3 regions of the Variovorax sp. LjRoot130 genome follow, and region 2 is predicted to be linked to each of the others. Evidence: predicted binding sites of a transcription regulator. Region 2 holds the regulator's gene; each other region holds the start of a gene.
The links. The regulator FNR, encoded in region 2, switches genes on or off when oxygen is low (the NO sensors DNR and NnrR bind a similar motif). The targets are predictions, from matches to a motif close to TTGATNNNNATCAA.
Positions count from the first base shown of each region.

Region 1: the regulator FNR is predicted to act here: its motif matches at 3,433-3,446, upstream of hemN (oxygen-independent coproporphyrinogen III oxidase).
Region 3: the regulator FNR is predicted to act here: its motif matches at 2,379-2,392, upstream of ubiM (5-demethoxyubiquinol-8 5-hydroxylase UbiM).

Region 1 covers NZ_CAXURM020000002.1:1,339,659-1,344,869, reverse strand. The annotation lists gene ACSQ86_RS36210 (adenosylcobalamin-dependent ribonucleoside-diphosphate reductase) at 1-1,656, opposite strand, end outside; gene hemN (oxygen-independent coproporphyrinogen III oxidase) at 1,954-3,372, opposite strand; gene ACSQ86_RS36200 (hypothetical protein) at 3,505-3,639, shown strand; gene ACSQ86_RS36195 (universal stress protein) at 3,876-4,394, opposite strand; gene ACSQ86_RS36190 (type IV pili methyl-accepting chemotaxis transducer N-terminal domain-containing protein) at 4,765-5,211, shown strand, end outside.
Region 2 covers NZ_CAXURM020000002.1:1,473,006-1,478,216, reverse strand. The annotation lists gene ccoP (cytochrome-c oxidase, cbb3-type subunit III) at 1-177, shown strand, start outside; gene ccoG (cytochrome c oxidase accessory protein CcoG) at 185-1,624, shown strand; gene ACSQ86_RS36895 (FixH family protein) at 1,645-1,920, shown strand; gene ACSQ86_RS36890 (hypothetical protein) at 1,926-2,171, shown strand; gene fnr (fumarate/nitrate reduction transcriptional regulator Fnr) at 2,152-2,868, opposite strand; gene ACSQ86_RS36880 (sulfite exporter TauE/SafE family protein) at 3,081-3,794, shown strand; gene ACSQ86_RS36875 (hypothetical protein) at 3,818-4,414, shown strand; gene ACSQ86_RS36870 (YgaP family membrane protein) at 4,965-5,180, opposite strand.
Region 3 covers NZ_CAXURM020000002.1:1,358,298-1,363,508, forward strand. The annotation lists gene ACSQ86_RS36285 (hypothetical protein) at 1-217, opposite strand, end outside; partial or broken gene ACSQ86_RS36290 (IS6 family transposase) at 480-578, shown strand; gene ACSQ86_RS36295 (hypothetical protein) at 993-1,742, shown strand; gene ACSQ86_RS36300 (TraR/DksA family transcriptional regulator) at 1,923-2,279, shown strand; gene ubiM (5-demethoxyubiquinol-8 5-hydroxylase UbiM) at 2,448-3,668, shown strand; gene ACSQ86_RS36310 (bacteriohemerythrin) at 3,672-4,148, opposite strand; gene ACSQ86_RS36315 (YitT family protein) at 4,179-5,054, opposite strand.

The sequences.
Region 1 (5,211 bases), 130 kb from region 2:
GATGGCAGTGTCGACGAAGGGCTGCACCGCTTCCATCATCGCCAGATGGCCGGCCGCGGGCATCGACAGTGCCGAGACGAAGTAGGCGGGTAACGCGTCGGTGTCCCCACCCAGGGAGCGGTACAGGCGCCAGGCGTAATCTTCAACCTCGTACTCGGAGATGCTGCCGTCGGCTTCGCGCTTCTTGCGCCGATAGGTCCAGGAGAACGCCGGCTCGATGCCGTTCGAGGCGTTGTCGGCGAACGCCAGGCTCACGGTGCCGGTGGGTGCGATCGACACCAGATGGCTGTTGCGGATGCCATGCATGCGGATCTGCTCCTGCAATGCCTGGTCCAGGCGGCTGGCGAAGGTGCCGCGCGCGAGGTAGCGCTGCGCATCGAATAGTGGGAACGGACCCTTCTCGCGCGCCAGCGCCACCGACGCCGCGTAGGCGGCGTCGCGCAGGCTGCGTGCAATGCGCATGGCCATGGCCCGGCCCTCGGGCTGGTCATAGCGCTGGCACAGCATGGCCAACGTGTCGCCCAGCCCCGTGAAGCCCACGCCGATGCGGCGCTTGGCCATGGCTTCGGCGCGCTGCTGCGGCAGCGGCCAGAAAGTGAGGTCCAGCACGTTGTCGAGCGCCCGAACCTGCAGTGCGACGGCTTCGTTGAAGCGCTGGAAATCGAACTGCGCCGTCCCGCCGATCCCGAACGGATGGTCGACGAAGCGCGGCAGGATGATCGGCCCGAGGTCGCAGCAGCCGTAAGGCGGCAAGGGCTGCTCGCCGCAGGGATTGGTCGCCTCGATGTGCTCGCAGTAGCGCAGGTTGTTGTCGTTGTTGATGGCGTCCGTGAACAGGATCCCCGGTTCGGCGAAGTCGTAGGCCGAACGCATGATCGTGTCCCAGAGTTCTCGCGCCGGCAGGCGCCGGTAGATCCAGTGGCCGTCCAGGGCCTGCGTGGCGCCTCGCGCGATCAGTTCGGACCCCGGCTTGGCGCTGTGCACGAGCGCCCATTCCTCGTCGGCCGCCAGCGCGCGCATGAACTGGTCGCTGACCGCGACGGACACGTTGAAGTTGTTCCAGCGCCCCGGCGTCCGCTTGGCGGTGATGAACTCCTGCACGTCGGGGTGGTCGATGCGCAGCACGCCCATCTGCGCGCCGCGGCGCGCCCCTGCGCTCTCGACGGTCGCACAGGACCGGTCGAACACGTCGATGTAGCTGCACGGGCCCGAGGCCAGCGAAGCGGTGGCGCGCACCTGGGCGCCGCGCGGTCGGATACGGGAAAAGTCATAGCCCACGCCGCCGCCACGGCGCATGGTCTCCGCGGCCTCGCGCAGTGCCTCGTAGATGCCGGCATAGCCGGCCTCGTCCTGGCCTTGAATGCAGTCACCTACCGGCTGCACGAAACAATTGATCAACGTGGCATCGAGCTCGGTGCCGGCGGCACTCATGATGCGCCCGGCCCCAATGGCTCCTGCGCGCAGGTTGGCGAGGAAGCGCGCCTGCCACTGCGCGCGTTCGCCTTCGGCCTCCACCGACGCCAGCGCGCGCGCGACGCGCGCAAACAGGTCCTCGGCCTCCTGCTCGCCGGGCTTGAGGTACTTTTCCAGCAGCACGTCGCGGCTGATGGGCTGCACCGGCAGCAACGAGCCCAAACCAAGGTCGTCACGCTTCATACGACGGTCTTCTTGGTCGCGGCGCCCGAACGGCACGAGCCGGCGCCCGGGTAGAACAAGCGGTGCTCTTCGCGAGCGCTTGAGCGGGCATCGCCGCGCGCGGCGGGCTGCTGCGAAAGGGTTGGGCTGGATATGACTGTGTGCTGATGCACGATGGGTCTCCTGAAGGGTGCTTGAGCTCGGGGATCAGACGCTCGAGCCGCCCGTGACCCGCGTCCGGCAAGAGCCAGTTGGGCCGTCGACGATTGGCGAGCTGCAGGCGAGGTGCATTTGGCAGGGCAGGGTGCGACGCAGTGGCTAGATGATTCGGGAGAAGCGAGCGCGCTTGCGATCCGTTTGCAGATAGCGGTCGAAGACCATCGCCACGGCCCGTACGAAGAACCAGCCTTTGTCGGTGACAGTGAGATCGCGGTCCGTGAGGCAAACGAGGCCGTCCGCCTCCAGCTGGCCGAGAGCGGCCAGTTCGGACGCGAAGTAGTCACGAAAGGTGATCAGGTGGGCGATGTCGATCGACTCGAAGTCGACATGGCCCTGGCACATGATGGCCATGATCACCGCGCGACGCAGCACGTCGTCGCGCGACAGCGCGAGCCCGCGCACCACCGGCAGCCGTCCCTGGTTGAGATGGTCGTAGTAGTCCTCCAGGGTCTTTGCGTTCTGGCTGTAGGTGCCACCAACCCTTCCGATCGCCGATACGCCAAGCGCGACAAGGTCGCAGTCCGGCTGCGTGCTGTAGCCCTGGAAATTGCGGTGCAGCCGACCTTGGCGTTTGGCGACAGCCAGGCTGTCGTCCGGCAACGCGAAGTGGTCCATGCCGATGTAGACATAGCCAGCGCAGGTGAGGGCGGTGATGGAGCGCGACAGCATCTCGATCTTCGTGGCCGCGTAGGGCAATTCGTCGGCGGCGATCCGGCGCTGCGGCTTGAACCTCTCGGGCAAGTGCGCGTAGGCATAGAGGGCGATGCGGTCCGGACGCAGCTCGCAGATCTGCGCCAACGTGCGGTCGAACGAGGCAGCGCTTTGACGCGGCAGTCCATAGATCAGGTCGACGTTGATGGACTGGAATTTCAGCTCGCGCGCCGAGGCGACCAGATCGAATACTTGTTGTGCCGGCTGGATGCGATGTACCGCTTGCTGGACGTCGGGGTCGAAGTCCTGGACGCCGAAACTCAGCCGATTGAAGCCCAGCCGGGCCAGGTGGGCAAGACGGCCGGCGTCGACCGTGCGTGGATCGACCTCGATGGAACATTCGGCGCCCGGCGCGAATGAAAAAGCTTCGCGCAGCATCCGCATCAGGTCGCTCAGCCCGTCATCGCTCAGGAAGGTCGGCGTCCCGCCGCCAAGGTGAAGCTGGCTCACCGGCGTCCGTGCGCTCAATTGCGCCGCGTGCAGGGCGATCTCCTTCTCCAGGTATCCCAGGTACTCACGCGCACGGGAGGCATGCCGCGTGATGATCTTGTTGCACGCGCAGTAGTAGCACAGCGACGCACAGAACGGAATGTGGACGTAGAGGGAGATGGGGGTCATGACTGCGCTGATGCCCAGCCTTCGCTGCCGCGCCGCGGCACCGTAGTCGTCGGGGCCGAAGGCCTCGACAAAGCGGTCCGCCGTCGGATAGGACGTGTAGCGAGGCCCGGCCACATCGAAGCGGGCCAGCACGTCGGCCGAGACCGAAGACGGTGAGGTTTCGTGGGGCGGAGCCAGGACAGTGGACATCATTGCGTTCAACCAAGGAAAGGCAGGTCTTCACTGTGCCTTCGTCGCGCCGGTCGTTGGTTGATGCTTGTCAACATAAGCAGCCGGACCGCTCGGCAGGAGGCATCTGAACAACGATCTGCACGAGCGCCGATGACGACGATGACGACGATGGCGACGATGGCGACGATGGCGACGATGGCGACGATGGCGACGATGACGCCGAGCGACTCGGCGCCCGGCGAGACGCTGGCGGGAGAGCGGTCGGATGCGGCGTCGAGGCCATGACTGCCGCGACGGTCAGGGGGCGACGTTGCGTTGTGCGCGGAGCTTGCACGCTGAAGCGCCCGCGCTGCGTGCTGCCTACGAGCAGCAGGTGGTCCAGATCAATACGGTCTCGGAGATCTCAACTTCAGCGCTCGTTCGCAAGGGCATCCACCTGGGGTTCGAGCCGGGCTCGGCAGCAAATGGATCAGCGCGCAGCGCGCCTTGGCGCTTATCAGGAAAGCGCGCGGGCCAAGGTATCAGCGCAGTACCAGCACGGGCACGTCGGAGTTCGCAAGCACATGCGCGGTTTCGCTGCCCAGGAAAGCGCGTGCCAGCCCTTTTCGTCCGTGCGAGGCCATCACGATGAGATCGCTGCCGTGCTTGATGGCGGCACCAATGATTGAATCGGCCACTCGATTCGATTTGACAGACGCCGTGCTGACCCGTACGCCGCATGCTTCGGCGCGCTTCTCGAGCGCCTCGAGCATGGTCTTCGCCTGCTCAGCGCGCCGGCACCCGATGCGGTCGATCTCCTCGGCTTCGAATTCGATGGTGCCGTCCATGTAGCTCTTGGCTTGCCGTCGTACCACGGTCACGGCCCTGAGCTCGGCCTTGTGCTCCGCAGCCAGGTCGATGGCTTTCGAGACGGCCTTTTCCGCCAGCACGGAGCCGTCAGTGGCAACAAGAATGCGCTTGAACATGAACTGTCTCCTCGGAGGTTGAGTTTCTGCAGCGTAGCCCCGCGGGGGCTTTGGAGCTTGATCCAGATCAAGCATGCACCCGGTTTCAAACGCAGAATGCGGCAAGCGAACGAGTACATGGACCTGCCGACGCACCCGAGAAGGCGACGACTGCGGGGAATGGTGAGCGCGCGTCGAGCGCGCGCAACATAGGAATGCAGCTGTATCCGAACGAGGAGCCGATCCCGATGACTGACCGAACTCGTGAGCCCGCCTGGGCCCATGGATCCCAGCAACAAGGCCGGGATCGGTGCGTCAGCAGTGGGGCGCATGCGATGTGCAGCATGTCCCACTTGAGCCTCGCTGTCTCGAACGCCTACGCGCGTCGACTCGTCGGCCGGCCGGATCTGCTGCATCGAACACGCTCCACTTGTGCGGCCGCTGCCGCAACGCTGACATGCGCTCGATGAACAGATCTCGGCAATGGACGCTGGGCGCCAAGCTGGCGCTGGTCGCCATGCCGTTCCTGTTGGCAGCCCTTGGCGCCATCGCGACCTTGGTCTACATGTCATGGCAGATCGAGGGGGGCGCCGCTGCGGTCAACGAAGCCGGGCGCATGCGCATGCAAACCTATCGGATGGTGCTGTCGGCTGGCGCGGGCGATGTACGGGCGCTGTCTCAGCAGGTGGCAGAGTTCGAGCGCAGCCTCCAGGGACTGCGCCGCGGCGACACCGAACGGCCGTTGTTCGTGCCCTGGGACGACACCGTGCGTCAACGCTTCGCCGTCGTCGAACGCGACTGGGCCGCCTTTCGCCGGCGCCTGAACGATTCGATGCCGCCGGGCGTCGCGACCCGCCTCGGCGAAGACGCCGTCGCGTTCACGTCGAGCATCGATGCATTCGTCGCCGGCATC
Region 2 (5,211 bases):
AACCTGGCCGACAAGGTCTGGCTGCACGGCTACGGGCAGGAGGCGATCATCTCGATCATCAACACCGGCAGGACCAATCAGATGCCGGCCCAGCAGGGCCGCCTGACCGAGGCCCAGATCCATGTGCTGGCCTCCTATGTCTGGGGCTTGTCGAACAAGCCTGCCGCTGCGCCCTAGGGCTGTCATGAAGGATGCCGCTTCCGCGTCGACCCCGGTGAGGCGCCGGGTGATCCCGATCGCCGCCGTTAAGGAAGGTGGCGGCCTGTTCGCCGCGCACCAGAAGGTCTATCCCCGCACGGTGCGCGGCGTCTTCGCGCGCTGGCGCTGGGCCATGGTGTTCCTGACGCAGCTCGTGTTCTATGGCCTGCCCTGGCTCGAGTGGGGGCAGCGCCAGGCGGTGCTGTTCGACCTGGGCGCGCGGCGCTTCTACATCCTCGGGCTGGTGCTGTATCCGCAGGACCTGATCTACCTGACCGGGCTGCTGGTGATCTCGGCGCTGTCGCTCTTCCTCTTCACCGCGGTGGCCGGGCGGTTGTGGTGCGGCTATGCCTGTCCGCAAACCGTCTACACCGAGATCTTCATGTGGGTCGAGCAAAAGATCGAAGGCAACCGCATCGCGCGCATGCGCCTGGACGAAGGCGACTTCTCGCTCGAGAAGCTGGTCAAGAAGTGGTTCAAGCACATCGTGTGGCTCGGCATCGCGCTGTGGACCGGCTTCACCTTCGTCGGCTACTTCACGCCGATCCGCGAGTTGGGCCTGGAGTTCCTGCAGACGCGCATGGGTTCGTGGGAGGTGTTCTGGGTCTTCTTCTACGGCTTTGCGACCTACGGCAATGCGGGTTTCATGCGCGAGCAGGTCTGCATGTACATGTGTCCCTATGCGCGCTTCCAGAGCGCCATGTTCGATCGCGACACGCTGATCGTGAGCTACGACAGCGAGCGTGGCGAGCCCCGCGGGGTGCGTTCCAAGAGCAGCAATGCCCGCGCTCAGGGACTTGGCGACTGCATCGACTGTTCGTTGTGCGTGCAGGTCTGCCCGACCGGCATCGACATCCGCAAGGGGCTGCAGTACGAGTGCATCGGCTGCGGGCTCTGTGTGGACGCCTGCAACACCGTGATGGACAAGATGGCCACACCGCGAGGTCTGATCCGCTACGCGACCCAGAACGGCATGGCCGGCCATTGGACGCCGAGGCAGGTGCTGCGCCGCGTGCTGCGCCCACGGGTGCTGATCTACACGGGCTTGCTCGCTGCGCTGACGATGGGGGTGCTGGCGAGCCTGGTCGTGCGCATGCCGCTGAAGGTCGACGTGGTGCGCGACCGGGCTTCGCTCGCGCGCATCGTCGAGGGCGGCCAACTCGAGAACGTCTATCGCCTGCAGATCATGAACGCGACCGAGCAGGTACAGCGCTACCGCATCGAAGCCAGGGGGCTGGAAGGCTTGAGCGTGTCGCCGCCTGATCCGGTCGAGGTCGGTTCTGCGCAGTCGCGCTGGGTCGCGGTGCGCCTGCAGCTCCCCTACGGCAGCGCCACCGCGGGTTCCCACGTCGTGCACTTCGACGTGCGCTCGGCCGACGGCAGCGCGCAGGTGTCGGAGAAGGCGACCTTCCTGGTGCCTCGTTGAGTTGGCAAAGAGGAGACAAGATGGACGATCATGCGATGACTTCCCCGAAGAGCGAACCCTGGTGGCAGTTCCCGCTGCTGTGGATGGTGATGGCCGGGCCCGCGGTGGTCGTCGTCGCCAGCTTCGTGACGCTCTGGCTCGCCCTGCGCACGCCCGATCCGGTGGTGGCGCCAGACTACTACCGCCAGGGCATCGAGATCAACAAGCATCTGATCGAAAAGAAACTGATGCCCGCGCTGGCGGGCCGCAATCATGCGGCAACGCCTGATGCCGACCTGCCCGCACCCAGGCGCTGATGGTCATGAAGACGCGCAACTGGATGTCGATTCTCTGGCCCGCCTTTCTGCTGGCGAGCGCGGCCGAACTGCTGGTGTTTGCACTGGTCGACCCCGGCGACCTCCACTGGCGCGGCGAGGCCGTCGGCCTGTCCCGCCAGACAGTCTATGCGGCCGGCTTCTTCGTCTTCTGGCTGCTGGCGATAGGGTCGAGCGCGCTGACGCTGCTTTTGACCAGGCCGGCCTCCGAGATCAACAGCCGGGAGGATTGACGATGCGCCGGAGCGCCTCGGCGTCGACGATGCGAAGATTGCGCTTCTCCACCTCGACGATCCCATCCTCCATGAACTTGGAGAGCGTTCGGCTCACGGTTTCGAGGGTGAGTCCGAGGTAGCTGCCGATCTCCTCGCGGGTCATGCGCAGCACGAACTCGGAGCGCGAGAAACCGCGCGCGTGCAGGCGCTGCACGAGGTTGAGCAGAAAAGCCGCGAGGCGTTCCTCGGCCCGCATGCTTCCCAGCAGCAGCATCACCCCGTGCTCGCGCACGATCTCGCGGCTCATGATCTGATGCACGTGGCGCTGCAGCGCCGCGACCTCGCGCGACAGTTCCTCGATTCGGTGAAAGGGCATCACGCAGACCTCGGCATCCTCGAGCGCGACCGCGTCGCAGGTGTGCTGGTTGTTGACGATGCCGTCGAGGCCGATGATTTCGCCGGCCATCTGGAAACCGGTGACCTGGTCGCGCCCATCCTCGGTCGCCACGCGGGTCTTGAAGACACCGGTGCGGATCGCATAGAGCGAGGTGAAGGGCTCGCCGTTGCGAAAGAGCGTCTCGCGTCGTCGGACCTTGCGCCGCGTGGCCACGATCTCGTCGATGCGTTTCAACTCGCTCGGCTCCAGCCCCGCGGGCATGCACAGCTCGCGCAGGGTGCAACTGGAGCAGGCGACCTTGATGTGTTCGGCTTTCATGGAGGGCGTCGAGGGTTGCAGTGATTCTGTGACGCGGTGCGCCGCCCAGGCTTGATGCACATCAAGGATGACGGGTCGACCTGCCCGCATAGTGGGTCATTGCTTGCCAGACCCACCGCCGCAATGAACACATCTCTCGCCCTCGCCCCTGCCGATTCATCTCGCGTCCCGGCCGAGCACAACCGCACGCGCTTCTCGCGCATCGTCTGATCATGCAGACTGCGCTCGCCAGCACTGCGCTCCTGATGGGATTGGTCGGCGGGCCCCATTGCGTCGCGATGTGCGGTGCTGCCTGTGCCGGCGTGATCCGCATCGTGCGCGTGCCGGTGGATGGTGGTGTGGCGCCGCTTTCGGCGAGCCCTCCGGCCGTTTCCGCATCCGTCGCCTTCCATGCGGCCCGTATCGCGGGCTATACGGCTGCCGGGGCGGCCGCCGCAGCGGCGATGCAGAGCCTCGGGTTCGCAAGCGAACAGGTCGCGGCGTTGCGTCCTCTGTGGGTGCTGCTTCATGTGTTCGTGCTCGCCTGGGGCCTGGTGCTCGCCGCACTCGGGCGACAGCCACTCTGGGCGCACCGTATCGGGCGCGCGCTCGCGACGCGCCTGCGGCCGCTCACCGGTTCGATGGCCGGCGTGCTCGCGACGGGTGCGCTCTGGGTCTCCATGCCTTGCGGTCTGTTGTATTCCGCGCTGATGCTTGCCGGGCTGGCCAACGGACCGGCGCAAGGCGCACTGACGATGGCCCTCTTTGCCGTGGGCAGCGGCGTGTCGCTGGTTCTGGCCCCTTGGCTGTGGCAGCGCTTGCGTTCAGGTGCCAGCATTGCGCGCAAGGAATGGGGAACCCGGCTTGCCGGCGGCCTGCTTGCGGCAGTGGCAATTCAGGCGCTGTGGATCGACCTGAGTCATCAGATCGACATATGGTGCCGCTGAAGGGAGACACCATGAGACGCAACATGATCGCGCTGATCGGACTTTCGGCCGTCTGCGCCGCGCTCATGAGCCCTTGCGCTGCCCAGCAGCGCCCCGCGCAGCCAGACCTTCAGATGCAGGGCATGGCCGCCCATGACGTTGCATATCAGGCGGCTCTCGATGCAGCCTCGGCCACAAGAAACGCGTCCAAGGACGCCGCTGCGGCGTTGCTCAAGGCAAGAAGGTATGCAGCTCGGCCCTCTGATCGCCGCGTGAAGGCGGCCGGCGAAGCGGCACGAAAGACCGGGCTGTCCGCCCATCGCGCTTGGCAAAGGGCGCTTGTTGCAGCCGATCGCGCGACGAGCCAAAGCAAGACAGCGGCCGAGCATGCGGCGCAGGCGAGCGAACAAGCCTCTGTCGCCTGGAATCGGGCGCTCGAGCAGATCGAGGCGGCGTCCGACCAGTTCGCTGGGGCGAGCACGGCGCAAGCCAAGAGCGCCGCGAGCGCTGTCTACGAAGATCTCCGGACAGCGCGCGATGCCTTGCGCATGGCAGCAAAGGCGAGCCACGAGGCCGCTGAGGAATCATGGCGGGCGAAAAGGCGGGCGCTGAGCGGAGAGACAGCTTCGGCCGCGCCTTAGCGCCGGGTTAGCCTTCAATGGAGCACAAACCAGACGGCAGCGGCCCATGTGCATGCGAGTTTGGCAAACAGGGCGGCGGCGATACGCAGCGCGAAGCTGCAACCCCCGCGATGGCGGCCAGGGTACATCGGGTCACCGTGTTGGCGCTGACCGCGACCAAGGCGCCGCGCACGAAGTGATGGTCGGCAAGCGCCCGCCTATGCTGCAACGGCGAAGGTGCGCAGGCCTGCGGCGGCGCGCCGATCACCGTCGCCCTTGCGACCCCTTGCGACGTTCGCGCTCGAAGCCGAGCAGGAGCCCGATGCCCAACGCCACGGCCAGGCCGACGACCGCGCCTGGCCGGGCGAGTTGCTCATACCTTCAGTGTCGCTTGAAGCTGCGCGTTCGCCGAGCCGCCGGCGCGCCAGGGATATCGCGAAGCATCAATCCAGGGTGATCCAGGCAATCAGCGCCTGGAGGGCGAGCCACAGCAGCGCCGCGCCGAGCAGCACCAAGACCGCGACGATCATCCACATGGCAGATCTCCCAAGGCGCCTCGATGGGCCGACATTCACGGTCGTCCTGGCCGGCCCCGAGGGCTGTCGCTGGCACAGGTGCCGACGCCGAGCAGCGCGTAGGCGGGGCAGGCGCCGAAGAGGCCTGTCAGCAGGGGCACGATGCCCAGATATCCCCATGGCCCGATCGTCCCGGCAGCCGACAGGCCGATGAGCGCGGCACCCGCCGTGATGCGCAGCAGGCGATCGGCAGCTCCAACATTCCGCTTCATTGCGCACGCTCCTTGTGGCTTCAATGCCATC
Region 3 (5,211 bases), 110 kb from region 2:
TATCGGCCGCCTGCTCAAGCTCGAATACGGCCTCGCGTTGGCCGGGGGCAGGGGCGCCTTCCACCGCGGGCCGCGTTTTCGCGAACTTCCGCCGAAACTCCGCAACGACCGCCACGAGAACTGGGCATGCTATGCCGTCAGCCGCCAGCGCGGCTTCAGCCGCGGTCAATCGGCTGTCGAGCTGGAAGCAGACCTGTTTCGAAATCGTTGTCGTCATGATGCTCTCCCAGTCAGGCCGGCCGCCCCCTGAAAAACACCCCTACGGCCTTCCTGCGCGGTTCTCCCGCCGCCACGTGCTCTCGGCCGGGCGCTGTGCCGGGAACGGTGCGTGCGTTTTGGCTGTAGGCTTATAAATTGTAGTCAGGCAGCTCGACCCCGCAAGGAGCAGGCCGCCGCGCTGCTGGTCTGCATCACCCCACTGCCGGCCGAGGCCAGGCCCGCGACCACCCGGTGCAAATCGCCCCTGCGGTGGCGAGTCGATGGCGCAGCGGTTGCAGAGCATGGACGAACTGTTCAAAGGCCAGCCCTGGTACCTGCGGTTCAAGCTGAGCTTTCGCGACTTGGTGGAGATGATGGCCGCCGACCCGCACGAGCGGCGGACGTCGCGTGCTCTTTATGTCGGGCGACGATGCGCCGGCTGCGGGTCTTCCCATATTCGCAGTGCGTAGCTCATTCGGCTCCGAAGGGTAATTCTTCGACAGCAGAGCATCGTCGAGGGGCGGAGGTTGGAGCCCGAGCCGAGGGTCCGCTCATGGCCCTTTGCACTCGCTCAGCGGTCCTGAAAGTGCTTGATCCGGTGTGGTGCTTGGGCCCGCGCGCCACGGGATCTTCACGCGGCGCGCCACCGAACATTCGAACATTCCCGTGTCGCGCCTGCGGACCTTCGTGTATGCGGGCCGTCCAACGGCCATGTACGGCGGCTTAGGGCCCCAAAGAAGGTCGGCAGGGTCAAGCGCTGCCAGAATCGTGCAGGATGTATCCGAGACGGCAACATGAGCGCAGCACTTTACGAGCCGATCAATGTGTACAAGCCTGTGGCGGCAAACATCGGAGTTGTCGACGGGCCCTTTGAATACCTGACCGTGGCTGGCGTCAGGCTGCCGCTACCGTTCACCACCCGCATGACGGTGGTGCGCCTCTCGAACGGCGATCTTTTCCTTCACTCGCCGACGAAGTTCGATCGCAAGCTTGCAGACGAGCTTGAGCACCTCGGGACTGTCCGGTATCTGATCTCCCCCAACCAGTTCCACTATGCCCACATTGGGGAGTGGTTGAACGCCTTTCCGGATGCCGTCGCATGGGCGTCGCCGGGCGTACGCAGAAGGAGCAGAGCGCGGCGCGTGGAGATCCGTTTCGGGAGAGACCTCGATCTGGACCCGCCGGGCGAATGGCGGAACGAACTGGACCAAACGCTGTTTCCGGGTGGCTACTTCAAGGAATTCATCTTCTTCCACCGGGAATCAGAATCTCTCATCGTGACGGACGCCATCATCAACATCGAGTTGGACAAGATGGACGAGCCTTGGCGAACGTTGACGAGGATGAGCGGGATGTACTACCCACGCGGGCAGGTGTTCTTCGGGATGCGCCTGCCGCTGTTGTTGCAGCGAAAAAAGGCAGCTGCGGCCATCGCGAAACTTCACGCATGGCGGCCTCGCCGCATCTTGCTCAGTCATGGGCGCTGCTTCGACGCGGATGCAGACGCGGTTATCCGCCGGATTTTCGGAAAGCTTGGGAGGTGAGAATCCGAGGGCTGCTCCTGGGCCAACGGCTGTCACACGCCGTCAGGCCAGATACGGACAAGGTCGCCCGCTGGCAGCTGCGCGGAGTTTTGGGCGACGCGGAATTTGACGCGGATCAAATCCCGGGCGAATGGACATCCGGATACTGGCGGCCAGTCAACCTCATCCCGAGCCGCCAGCATGAACCACATGAAGCCGGAAGATCTGCAGTCCTTCATCGAGCGTCTGGACATCCTGAAGCGGTGGGCGCTCAGCGAACGCGCCCAGCTGCACGACGGCCGCGCCGAGCATGCGCCCGACGCGCAGGCTTCCGAGCCCTGCCCTTCGTCGGCTGGGGAAGTCGGCAATGTCACGGCCTTCGCTGCCGTCAAGGTTCGTCGGCCGACGCTGCAGGATATCGAACAGGCACTCCAACGCATCTCCCTGGGCCTCTACGCGCTTTGCCTCGATTGCGAGCGTGTCATCGCGCGCGAACGCATGCTGATCGAACCGGCGGCCATCCGGTGCCACGCCTGTCAGTTCAGGCTGGCCCGCTGAACGCTGGAGCATTGCAGCCAAACTCGCCCTCGCCCACGGCGCTCGACCTGAAGCGCCGCGTGTTGAACTTTCGGGCGCCAAGGCCCGTTTCGCCAACCCTTGACCTCCGTCAAGGTGAGCGCTGCTGCGCCGCCCACAATCCGGCTCCTCATCCACGGAGGAAACTGAATGCAGCAGGATCGTGACGTCCTCATCGTCGGCGCCGGTCCGACCGGGCTGGCTTTGGCCATTGCCCTGGCCGACGCCGGCTTCACCGCTACCGTGCTGGACGCCCAGCCGCGCGAGGCCCTGGCCGCCCCGGCCGAGGACGGACGCGACATCGCGCTGACCCACGCCAGCGTGGCCACGTTGCGCGCACTGGGACTTTGGCAGCGCCTCTTGCCCGAAGAAATCGGGCGCATCCGGGAAGCGCGCGTCATGGATGGCGATCGGCAGCGCTCGGCGCTGTCCTTCAACGCGCACGGCCACGGCGCCGACGCTCTGGGCTGGATCGTGCCGAACCATGCACTGCGCCGCGTCAGTTTTGCAGCTGCGGCACAGCGCCCGGGACTGCGTCTGATGGATAGCGCGCAGGCGCTGCGCATCGGCACCTTGTCCACGCACGCGGAACTTGAGTTCGGCACCTCACCGTGCGCGCCGCACCATCTGCGCGGCCGCCTGCTCGTCGCGGCGGACAGCCGATTCTCCTGGTCCCGCCGGCAGCTCGGCATCGCGGCCGACATGCATGACTTCGGCCGCACCATGATCGTGTGCCGGATGCAGCACGACCTGCCACATGACGACGTCGCGTATGAGTGCTTCGGCTACGAACGCACGCTCGCGGTGCTGCCCGCTGCGGGCCATGTCTCGTCGGTCGTGGTGACCACCGACGCCGCCGCGGCGGCGCAGCTGTTGGCATTGCCCGAACGTGCGTTCGCGACCCTGGTGGAGCGCCAGTTCCGCGGCCGGCTGGGCCGCATGCAACTGCTCGGGCGGCGCTTCGCCTACCCGCTCGTTGCCGCGTATGCCCGCCGCTTTGCGGCCCTGCGCAGCGCGCTGGTCGGCGACGCGGCCGTCGGCATGCATCCGGTCACGGCCCACGGCTACAACCTAGGATTGCAAAGCATCACCTCTCTCACACACGCACTCTGCGCAGCCCGCGCCGCCAACCAGGACATCGGCGCCGCCGCGGTTCTGGCGGGCTACGAACGCAGGCATCGTCGCGATTCGGCCCTGATCTACCACGGCACGAATGCCGTGGCGAAGCTCTATGCCAGCACCGGCGCACCGCAGCGCTTCGCACGTCAGCTGATCCTTCGCGCGGCCCAGCATCTGCCACCGCTGAAGGCGGCGATCACTGCGCGCCTCACAGGCCAGGGCGGCCTGCAGTTGCCCGGAGCGGCTCCCTAGCGCTCAATGCGTCGCACCGTGCTCCACGGCGGCACGCAGCGCGGACCACACGGGAAGCGAGGCCTGCGCCGGCACGTCGGCGGGCGCGGGTTCGAATCGTGCGCTGCGCAAGTGGAGGGCCAGCGCGGCGTCCATTGTCTGCACATGCTTGACATACCAGTCTCTCAACTGATGCGCCATCTCCCGCACCTGCAGCAGCCTTCCTTCCTCGGCCTGCAACGCACCTTCGCGCATGACCCCCAGCACCACGCGGTGCTGGATCGCGTGCTCCTTGCGCGATGCGTAACCGGTCGTTCGCATCCAGATGTCTTCGCGCGCAAAATTCTCGGCGGCGCACTCCACCAGGTCGCGCCAGGCCGATGGCAGCTGCGCGTTGTCAGCCTTGTCAACCAGCGCCAAGAGCCCGAAGAACTCCTTACACGCCTGGTCCATGAAGGGCAAGTCGAGCGAGAGTGCGTCGGATCGATCCAGGGCAGCCATGTGATCTCCTTTGATACTGAAGACACAAGGCTACCGGCGCCTGGCGAGTGGCCCCTTGATGTGGCTCAACGACTGATCAATCGATTCGCCCACATCACCTGCAGCACCTCTCAGCGACCTCCGTACTCGTGGGCTGGCGCCTTGGTAGGGCCGGTTGCCCGAGCCGGGCCGCGAGTCCTGCGCCAAGTGATGGCGTATGCCGGTCCCGGACGCATCACCGACGGCGTGAGCCTTGTCCGCATGAGCCTGGCCGAACGGCGCTTCGCGTGGCGCGGGTGAGCTCCGTGGCGGCAGACCTTGTTCGCCCGGTCGATGATTCCACACCAAAACCAGATTCACCATCACTGCCGACACGATGGAATAGACGACACGGCTCGGTTCAACGAGAGCGAATGCCGCCGCAACGATCGCGGCATCACACACCATTTGCACCGTGCCCGCGCGCCATCCACGCCGCCGCTGCAGAAACAGTGCCAGCACGCCAAATCCACCCAGGCTGGCACCATGACGGAACAGCACCAGCAAACCGACACCGATCAGCAAACCACCGACGATCGCTGCGAACAGCGGGTGCGCCGAGTGCACGCTGAGAGCCCTGCCCATTCCTTCGACGCCGAGCGACAAACCGGCGACGACGATGATGGTTTTCCAGGTGAATCGCGCTCCGAATACGCGCCAGGCGAATGCGATGAACGGCAGGTTCACGATGAGCAAGGTCCAGCCGAGAGGCCAGCTTGTCGCATAGCTCATCAGGAAGGCCAGACCAGGAATGCCGCCGGTCAACAGTTGGGCGCTGCGAAGCATGGCCAGCCCCAGGGCGACCAACAGTATCGCGGTCGCGAAACCCTGCGCGTCGTTCAGCAGCGGGTGTGGCCTTGCGACGTGGACTCGCGTGCTTTGATCCATGAAGCAGTGTCCCCCGTGCGGTGAATACTGACCTTGCGCCAGGACAAGGTCTTGCGCTGCTGCGGCCGTTCCGGGCGTCGCCGCCGATCGCCCCCTGTGCTCGAAGACAGAGGCTTCGGGCTTTGCGAGCGACGCTGTTCGGGTGCCCGAGGGAGCT